One region of the Allobosea sp. P2_A10 genome, then DNA from elsewhere that is predicted to be linked to it. Evidence: predicted binding sites of a transcription regulator. Region 1 holds the regulator's gene; the other holds the start of a gene.
What was found. Region 1 encodes HrcA, which represses chaperone genes, less so after heat shock. Its sites were predicted from a motif close to GTTAGCACTCNCNNNNNGNGAGTGCTAAC; they were not measured.
Positions count from the first base shown of each region.

Region 1 (4,208 bases):
CAACCGACTGGGCTGGACCGAGGTCGGCACCATTCCGCGCTATGCGCTGATGCCCGATGGCGCCGATTGCGGCTCGACGTTCTTCTACAAGAGCCTGCTTCGGCAAGAGCCGGCTTGAGTAGCTTCAGGCTTCGGACGCGGCCTGGCGGAAATAGGGCTCGACCTCGCCCTTGAGCTTGACCGTCATCGGGTTGCCGAAGCGATCCTTGGCGTTGCCGGCGGTCAGGCGGACCCAGCCCTCGCTGACGCAGTATTCCTCGACATTGGTCTTGTCGACGCCCTTGAAGCGCACGCCGATGTCCCGCGACAGCAGTTCCTCGTTGTAGAACGGGCTGTTGGGGTTCGAGGACAGGCGGTCGGGGAGGGTATCGGTCATGATCTTAAGGCCTTGGGCGAGCGTGATCTGTGCGCGAGAAGCCTCGCTTTCGCGGCAGAGGTAACCTGTCGGGGAGCCAATGCCAAATCGCAGGCCATAGCCTCAACGTCCGCCAGCTTGCTCGATCATCGCGGCGATAGCGTTCTGGCCACGCATGCGGGCATGGGCGAGCGGGCTGACGCCGTCCCTGTCGGCGAGATTGGGATTTGCGCCGGCCGCCAGCACCATTTTTGCCACCTGCTGGTGCCGTACGCCGCCATCGCCGAGGATCACGATCTCGAGCAGGCAGGTCCAGCCGAGATTGTTGACGTGATCGACATCGATCCCGCTGGTCAGCAGCACCGCCACGGCCTCGACATGGGCCCGCTCGCAGGCCGGAATCAGCGCCGTGCCGCCATAGCGGTTGCGCAGCGAGAGATCGGGCTTTCGCGGCAGCATCGTTTTGATGATGTCGGTCGCACCGAGCGCACCGGCGAGCAGCCAGGGCGTGTCGGCGTTCGCCGCCTGAGCATCGGGGCTCGCGCCGGCGGCGATCAGCGCGGTCGCGATGGCACTGTGCTTGCCAGCCACGGCCAGCAACAACGGGCTGCGGCCCTGGGCATCGCGCGTTTCGAGATTGGCGCCTGCCGCGATCAGACGCGAGACGTCGGCCGAACGGCCTGACGCCACGGCGGCCAGAAGTTCATTGTCGGCGGCGTTGACCGGGTTTGCCATCAGCCAGAGCCCCAGCGCCGCGACGGCCAGCCTCACCGCGGCCCGTCCAGCAGCCGCCCGACCACTTTGGCGGTATAGTCCACCATCGGCACGATGCGGGCATAGTTCAGCCGCGTCGGGCCGATGATGCCGACGACGCCGACGATGCGCTGCTCGGCGTCGCGGAAGGGGGCGGCCACCATCGACGAGCCCGACATCGAGAACAGCTTGTTCTCCGAGCCGATGAAGATGCGCACGCCGTCGCCGGCCTCGGCGCGCGAGAGCAGGTCGATCACGTCGGTCTGGGTCTCGAGGTCGCCAAACAGCAGCCGGATACGCTCCAGATCGTCCTGCGCCTTCAGGTCTTCCAGCAGGTTGGCCTGTCCGCGCACGATCAGGTGGCGGTCGCTCGACGGGCCGGACGAGGTCGCGATCCCGCTTTCGACCAGCCTCGCCGTCAGCACGTCGAGTTCGCTTTCCATCTGGGCGCGATGCTCGGCGATCTCGCGGCGCAGATCGCTCAGCGTCTTGCCGAGGATGCGGGCGTTGAGGAAATTCCCGGCCTCCATCAGGGCCGACGCCGGCAGGCCTGGCGGCAGCGCCAGAAGACGGTTCTCGACCGTGCCGTCATCGGCGACGAGGACGACGAGCGCGCGTGCCGGATCGAGCCGGACGAACTCGATATGCTTCAGCCTGGCATTGGCCTTGGTGGTGACGACGACGCCCGCGCCGCGCGAGAGGCCTGACAACAGCGCCGAGGCTTCCGTCAGCGTGCCGTCGAGCGTGCGCCCTGTGGCCGCGGCTTTCATCTGCGCTTCGATGCGCGTGCGCTCGTCGGAGGTGAGGTTGCCGACCTCCATCATCGCATCGACGAAGAAGCGCAGGCCTCTTTCCGTGGGGAGGCGCCCCGCCGAGGTATGCGGCGCATAGATCAGCCCGGCCAGTTCGAGATCGGTCATGACGTTGCGCACCGTCGCCGGCGACAATGTCATCGGCAGCAGGCGCGCGATGTTGCGCGAGCCGACCGGCTCGCCATTGGCGAGGTAGCCATCGACGATCTGGCGAAAGATCTCGCGCGAGCGCTGATCTGTCTCGATCAGGCCGCCAGGCGATTCCGGGCGCATCGGCGTATGCGAGGTCATGTCGAGGGGCTGGCCGGCTTGAACATCGCCCGATTGTCCGCCCGCGTCGCAACAGGATCAAGCAAAAACGCCGTTGGCAGGACTGGCGGGCCCGTTGCGCCGCCTGCCTTGCCCGGTGCGCAACAGTTCATCGGGTTTCACGCACGCTTCATGTTGCAACCGCCCCTTGGGCTCGGCTAGTGCTGTGGGACACTCCGGCGCTCCCATTCCAGCGGCAAAGGCAAAGCGATGTCGAAGAAGGTTTTTCCTGACGCCAAGGCGGCGCTTGCAGGCGCCATCAAGGACGGCATGACGATCTGTGCCGGCGGTTTCGGCCTCTGCGGCATTCCCGATCTGCTGATCGAGGCGGTCCGCGACAGCGGCGCCAAAAACCTGACCTTCGTCTCGAACAATGCCGGCATTGATGGCGCGGGCCTGGGCATCCTGCTGGAGACCCGGCAGATCAGCAAAATGATCTCGTCCTATGTCGGTGAGAACAAGCTCTTCGCCCAGCAGTATCTCGCCGGCGAACTCGAACTCGAATTCACCCCGCAGGGCACGCTGGCCGAGCGCATCCGCGCCGGCGGCGCCGGCATCCCGGCCTTCTTCACCAAGACCGGCGTCGGCACGCTGGTCGCCGAGGGCAAGGAGGAGCGCGTCTTCGACGGCGAGCGCTACATCATGGAGCGCGGCATCTTTGCCGACATCTCGCTGATCCACGCCTGGAAAGGCGACACCGAGGGCAATCTCGTCTACCGCAAGACCGCCCGCAACTTTAACCCGATGATGGCGAGCGCCTCGCGGATGACGATCGCCCAGGTCGAGAATCTGGTCGAGGCCGGCGAGATAGACCCCGACCACATGCACACGCCGGGCATCTTCGTGAAGCGGATCGTCCACGTCACCAACGCGGCCAAGCGCATCGAACAGCGCACCGTCCGCAAGCGCGCGGCCTGAGGAGAACCACAATGCCCTGGACCCGCGAACAGATGGCGGCCCGCGCCGCCAAGGAACTCAAGGACGGTTTTTACGTCAATCTCGGCATCGGCATCCCGACGCTGGTGTCGAACTACATTCCCGAGGGGATGTCGGTGCAGCTCCAGTCGGAGAACGGCATGCTCGGCATGGGCCCCTTCCCCTATGAGGGAGAGGAGGACGCCGACCTGATCAACGCCGGCAAGCAGACCATCACCGAACTGAAGACGACGAGCTATTTCTCCTCGGCGGACTCGTTTGGCATGATCCGCGGCGGCCATATCGACCTGTCGATCCTGGGCGCCATGCAGGTCGCGGAGAATGGCGACCTCGCCAACTGGATGATCCCCGGCAAGGTCGTGAAGGGCATGGGCGGCGCGATGGACCTCGTCGCCGGCGTCAAGAAGGTCGTCGTGGTGATGGAGCACGTCGCCAGGAACAAGGACGGCTCGGAATCGGCCAAGCTCCTCAAGGCCTGCGACCTGCCACTGACCGGGGCAGGCGTCGTCGACATGGTGATCACCGATCTCGGCGTCTTCGCCATCGACGAGAACGGTGGCGGCATGAGCCTGATCGAACTCGCCGAGGGCGTCACGCTCGACGAGATCAGGGGCAAGACCGAGGCGGCGTTCAAGGTCGCGCTTTAAGGTCTACCCCTTCGGACGAAGAGCACGGGGAACTCTCTCCCGTAGGGAGAGGGCAGGGTGAGGGGTCGGTCCATCGACCAGCGAGACGCGATACCATCCGCACGTCGGTAGAAGCCGATCCCGAAACGTTCGTCACCTCACCCCTGCCCCTCTCCTTACAGGAGAGGGGTTCTTCCAGTGCTTTACCCTCAAAACATGTGGTCAGCGCCTCCGCTCCCAGCCCGCTCTGACCAACTCCGGCACGTCCTGCTCCTCCTCGGGCCAGCCGACGCAGAGCCACGCGATCAGCTTCCATTCGGCCGGTACGCCCAGCGCCTCCCGCACCACCTCCGGCTCCAGGATCGACACCCACCCCACCCCGACTCCCGCGACACGCGCCGCCAGCCAGAACTGCGT
Region 1 is NZ_JBFUCS010000008.1:151,766-155,973, forward strand. It holds gene AC1DZY_RS13690 (N-acetyltransferase family protein) at 1-118, shown strand, start outside; gene AC1DZY_RS13695 (DUF3297 family protein) at 125-376, opposite strand; gene AC1DZY_RS13700 (ankyrin repeat domain-containing protein) at 479-1,126, opposite strand; gene hrcA (heat-inducible transcriptional repressor HrcA) at 1,123-2,211, opposite strand; gene AC1DZY_RS13710 (CoA transferase subunit A) at 2,440-3,147, shown strand; gene AC1DZY_RS13715 (3-oxoacid CoA-transferase subunit B) at 3,159-3,812, shown strand; gene bluB (5,6-dimethylbenzimidazole synthase) at 4,014-4,208, opposite strand, start outside.

Region 2 (4,208 bases), on a different contig from region 1:
GCTGACGCTATCCTTCCTCGCGCCGGTCTTCGTGGCGCTGCTCGGCGGGTTGCTGCTGAAGGAGAAGCTCGACGGGCGGATATTCCAGGCGCTGGGCTTCGGCGTCGCCGGCATGCTCGTGATGGTCTGGCCGCGCCTGCAGGGCGAGGTCAGTGGAGCGGGGCTCGGCGTCGCCGCCGCGCTGTTCTCGGCCATCGCCTACGCCTTCAACCTGATCCTGCTCAGGCGCATTGCGCAGAAGGAGCACCCGGCGGTCATCGTCGTGTTCCAGAATCTCGGCCCGGCGCTGCTGCTCGCCATCCCCGCCGCTTACGCCTTCGTGCCAATGACGACGCGCGATCTCGGCGCCTATTTCGTGGCCGGGGCGCTTGGTGTCGCCGGCCACCTGACGCTGACCTCCGCCTTCGCCCGCGCCGCAGCTTCGCGGATCGCGCCGATCGAATACACCGCGCTGATCTGGGCGAGCTTGCTCGGCTACGTCATGTTCAGCGAGGTGCCGCTGCTGACGACCTATGCCGGCGCGCTGCTGATCGTGGCCGGCGCGATCGCGGTCAGCCGGCGGTAGGTCAGACCCTGGTCGTCGCCGGGAAGATCATGCAGGTCTCGGTGCCGTGCGCCAAAAGCTTGCCGTTTTCGTCGACGAGCCGGCCCTCGGTCGTGGCGACCGTGCCGCCGCGATGGATCAGCTTGCCCTCGCAGCGCACCACGCCGCTCCCGGGCATGACCGGGCGGACGTAGTTGATCTTCATTTCCAGCGTCGTGTAGCCCTCGCCGGCCTTGAGCGTCGAATGCGCCGCGCAGGCCATGGCGGAATCGAGGATGGTCGCGGTCCAGCCGCCATGGATCGTTCCCAGCGGATTGAAGAAGCGCGGCGACGGCCGGCCGACAAAGACGACGCGCCCGTGCTCGACCTCGGCGAGATCGAAATCCATCGTATCGGCGAAAGGCGGGCCGGGATGGCGGCCCTCGATCATCCCGCGCAGGAACGAGACACCATCCTCGGCCAGCAGAACCTCGCGGGCCACGACCCCAACTTCTCGCGCCATGACTGCTTGCCTCGCCAATGTGTAGATACACGCTAGCGGCAGCCGGACGCTGCGGTCAAGCCTTGCTCAGCCGGCGGCCCGCGCGACGCGGCGCAAGGCGCGCAGGCCGTCGCGGGTCTCGCTCCAGAGCTCCTTGCCGAGCCCGCCCTCGATCCTGTCCTGCGCGGCGCGCCAATACGGGATCGCGGCCTCGATCGCCGCCCGTCCCGTATCGGTGACGGCATAGATCGAGGCGCGGCCCTTGCACGCGACCGGCTCGATCAGCGCCTCGGCCGCCAGAAGCTGCAGGTTGCGGGTGAGCGAGGTCCGCTCCAGGGCAAAGCGTTCCGCCAGTTCCGTGACCGAGCGGTACGCGCCCGTGCTCAACGCCGACAGCAGGACGAACTGCGTGATCTTCAGCCCGCTCGGCCGCATCGCCTCGTCATAGGCCCGCGTCACGGCCCGCGCGGTCATGCGGATATGAAGCGCGACGCAGGAGCGGCCGATCTCGTCGAGGCGTGGATCATGGGGCCTTGGGTCGTCAAGCCTTGGGTCGTCAGGCCTTGGGTCGTGTTTGGAAACGGTCATGGCGCAATGGTAGCGCGTCCGCGAGACCCACGCGATTCACTTTGACAGGCGATCGATTCTCGCGTCGGCGATGATTTCTTGACTCTGTCATGTGCCGCGCCTATCTCCGCGCAATCGGTTAGCACTCATGAAACGAGACTGCTAACGGATGCCCATCGCGGGCTCGCGAAATGACGCCCGCATCGAATTAGACTCGAGAGGAAGACTGAACCATGAAGTTCCGTCCGTTGCATGACCGCGTTGTGGTCCGTCGCCTTGATGGCGAAGAGAAGACCAAGGGTGGCATCATCATCCCCGATACCGCCAAGGAAAAGCCCCAAGAGGGCGAGATCGTCGCCGTCGGCCCCGGTGGCCGCGACGAGGCCGGCAAGCTGACCCCGCTGGACGTCAAGAAGGGCGACCGCGTCCTCTTCGGCAAGTGGTCCGGCACCGAGGTCAAGATCGATGGCAAGGACCTTCTGATCATGAAGGAATCCGACATCATGGGCGTCATCGGCTGAACGCCTGAGACCGCTTTTCCCGAAATTTCATAAGGAGTTGCTCTCATGGCAGCCAAAGACGTCAAGTTCTCCACCGACGCGCGCGACCGGATGCTGCGCGGCGTCGAAATCCTCAACAACGCCGTCAAGGTGACGCTCGGTCCCAAGGGCCGCAACGTCGTCATCGACAAGTCGTTCGGCGCGCCGCGCATCACCAAGGACGGCGTCACCGTCGCCAAGGAGATCGAGCTCGCCGACAAGTTCGAGAACATGGGCGCCCAGATGGTGCGCGAAGTGGCCTCGAAGCAGAACGACGCCGCCGGCGACGGCACCACGACCGCGACCGTTCTCGCCGCCGCCATCATGCGCGAAGGCCTGAAGTCGGTGGCCGCCGGCATGAACCCGATGGACCTGAAGCGCGGCATCGACCTTGCGGTCGAGGCGATCGTTGCGGACCTGAAGAAGAACTCCAAGAAGGTCACGACCAACGCCGAAGTCGCGCAGGTCGGCACCATCTCGGCCAATGGCGACGAGTCGGTCGGCAAGATGATCGCGACCGCCATGCAGAAGGTCGGCAACGAGGGTGTCATCACCGTCGAGGAAGCCAAGACCGCCGAGACCGAGCTCGACGTCGTCGAGGGCATGCAGTTCGACCGTGGCTATCTCTCGCCCTACTTCATCACCAATGCCGAGAAGATGGTCGCCGAGCTGGAAGATCCCTACATCCTCGTCTTCGAGAAGAAGCTGTCCTCGCTCCAGGCGATGCTGCCGATCCTCGAGGCCGTCGTGCAGACCGGCAAGCCGCTGCTCATCATCGCCGAGGACGTCGAGGGCGAGGCTCTGGCCACGCTCGTCGTCAACAAGCTCCGTGGCGGCCTGAAGGTCGCGGCCGTCAAGGCTCCGGGCTTCGGTGACCGCCGCAAGGCCATGCTCGAGGACATCTCGATCCTGACCGCCGGCCAGATGATCTCGGAAGACCTCGGCATCAAGCTCGAGACCGTGACGCTCGCCATGCTCGGACGCGCCAAGAAGGTGCGCATCGAGAAGGAGAACACCACGATCATCGACGGCGCCGGCAAGAAGAAGGACATCGAAGGCCGCGTCCAGCAGATCAAGGCGCAGATCGAGGAGACCTCCTCGGACTACGACCGCGAGAAGCTCCAGGAGCGTCTGGCCAAGCTCGCCGGCGGCGTCGCGGTCATCCGCGTCGGCGGCGCGACCGAGGTCGAGGTCAAGGAGAAGAAGGACCGCGTCGACGACGCCCTGAACGCGACCCGCGCGGCCGTGGAAGAAGGCGTCCTGCCGGGCGGCGGCGTCGCCCTCCTGCGCGCGCTCTCGACCGTCAAGTCGATCAAGACCGCCAATGACGACCAGAAGACCGGCGTCGAGATCGTCCGCAAGGCGATCATGGCCCCGGCCAAGCAGATCGTCGACAACGCCGGCGATGACGGCGCGGTCGTGGTCGGCAAGCTGCTCGAGTCCAAGGAATACGCCTTCGGCTACAATGCCCAGACCGGCGTGTACGGCGATCTGGTCAAGGCCGGCATCATCGACCCGACCAAGGTCGTGCGCACGGCGATCCAGGACGCGGCTTCGATCGCCGGCCTGCTGATCACGACGGAGGCGATGATCGCCGAGCTGCCCAAGAAGGACGCCATGCCCCCGATGGGCGGTGGCGGCGGCATGGGCGGCATGGACTTCTGAGGAAGTCCAGACGCCCAAGACGTCAAAGTGCTGGAACCGGGCAGGCCCGGTTCCAGTGGCGGCATGGACTTCTGATCCAAGTCACCTGCGAAAGACGAGAGGCCCGGCGCAAGCCGGGCCTTTTTCATGTCCGGCGGATTACAATCGGTTGATGTCGGTCGACAGCCATTGAATGGCCGCATCCGGTGGATCATGGTCCGAATCGTGGCGTTCGCCACAGCTTTCAAGCCCAGTCAGGGATGTGCCGATGCGCCCGTTGAGTTTCGCCGCCGCCGCGCTCGCCGTGATCGCATTGATCGTCGGCCAGCAGACCGGCAGCGCCGGCATCATTGGCATGGGCGTGGTCGGCGTGCTGCTGGCGGTCGCGCTCTTCCGCTCGACGGAGATCGACTTTTTCCTGAAGATATTCTCG
Region 2 is NZ_JBFUCS010000002.1:175,338-179,545, forward strand. It holds gene AC1DZY_RS04960 (DMT family transporter) at 1-565, shown strand, start outside; gene AC1DZY_RS04965 (PaaI family thioesterase) at 567-1,046, opposite strand; gene AC1DZY_RS04970 (MarR family winged helix-turn-helix transcriptional regulator) at 1,113-1,613, opposite strand; gene groES (co-chaperone GroES) at 1,826-2,113, shown strand; gene groL (chaperonin GroEL) at 2,159-3,796, shown strand; gene AC1DZY_RS04985 (ABC transporter ATP-binding protein/permease) at 4,044-4,208, shown strand, end outside.
Region 2: a site for HrcA is predicted at 1,731-1,759, ahead of groES (co-chaperone GroES). Genes of this name have one in related genera too.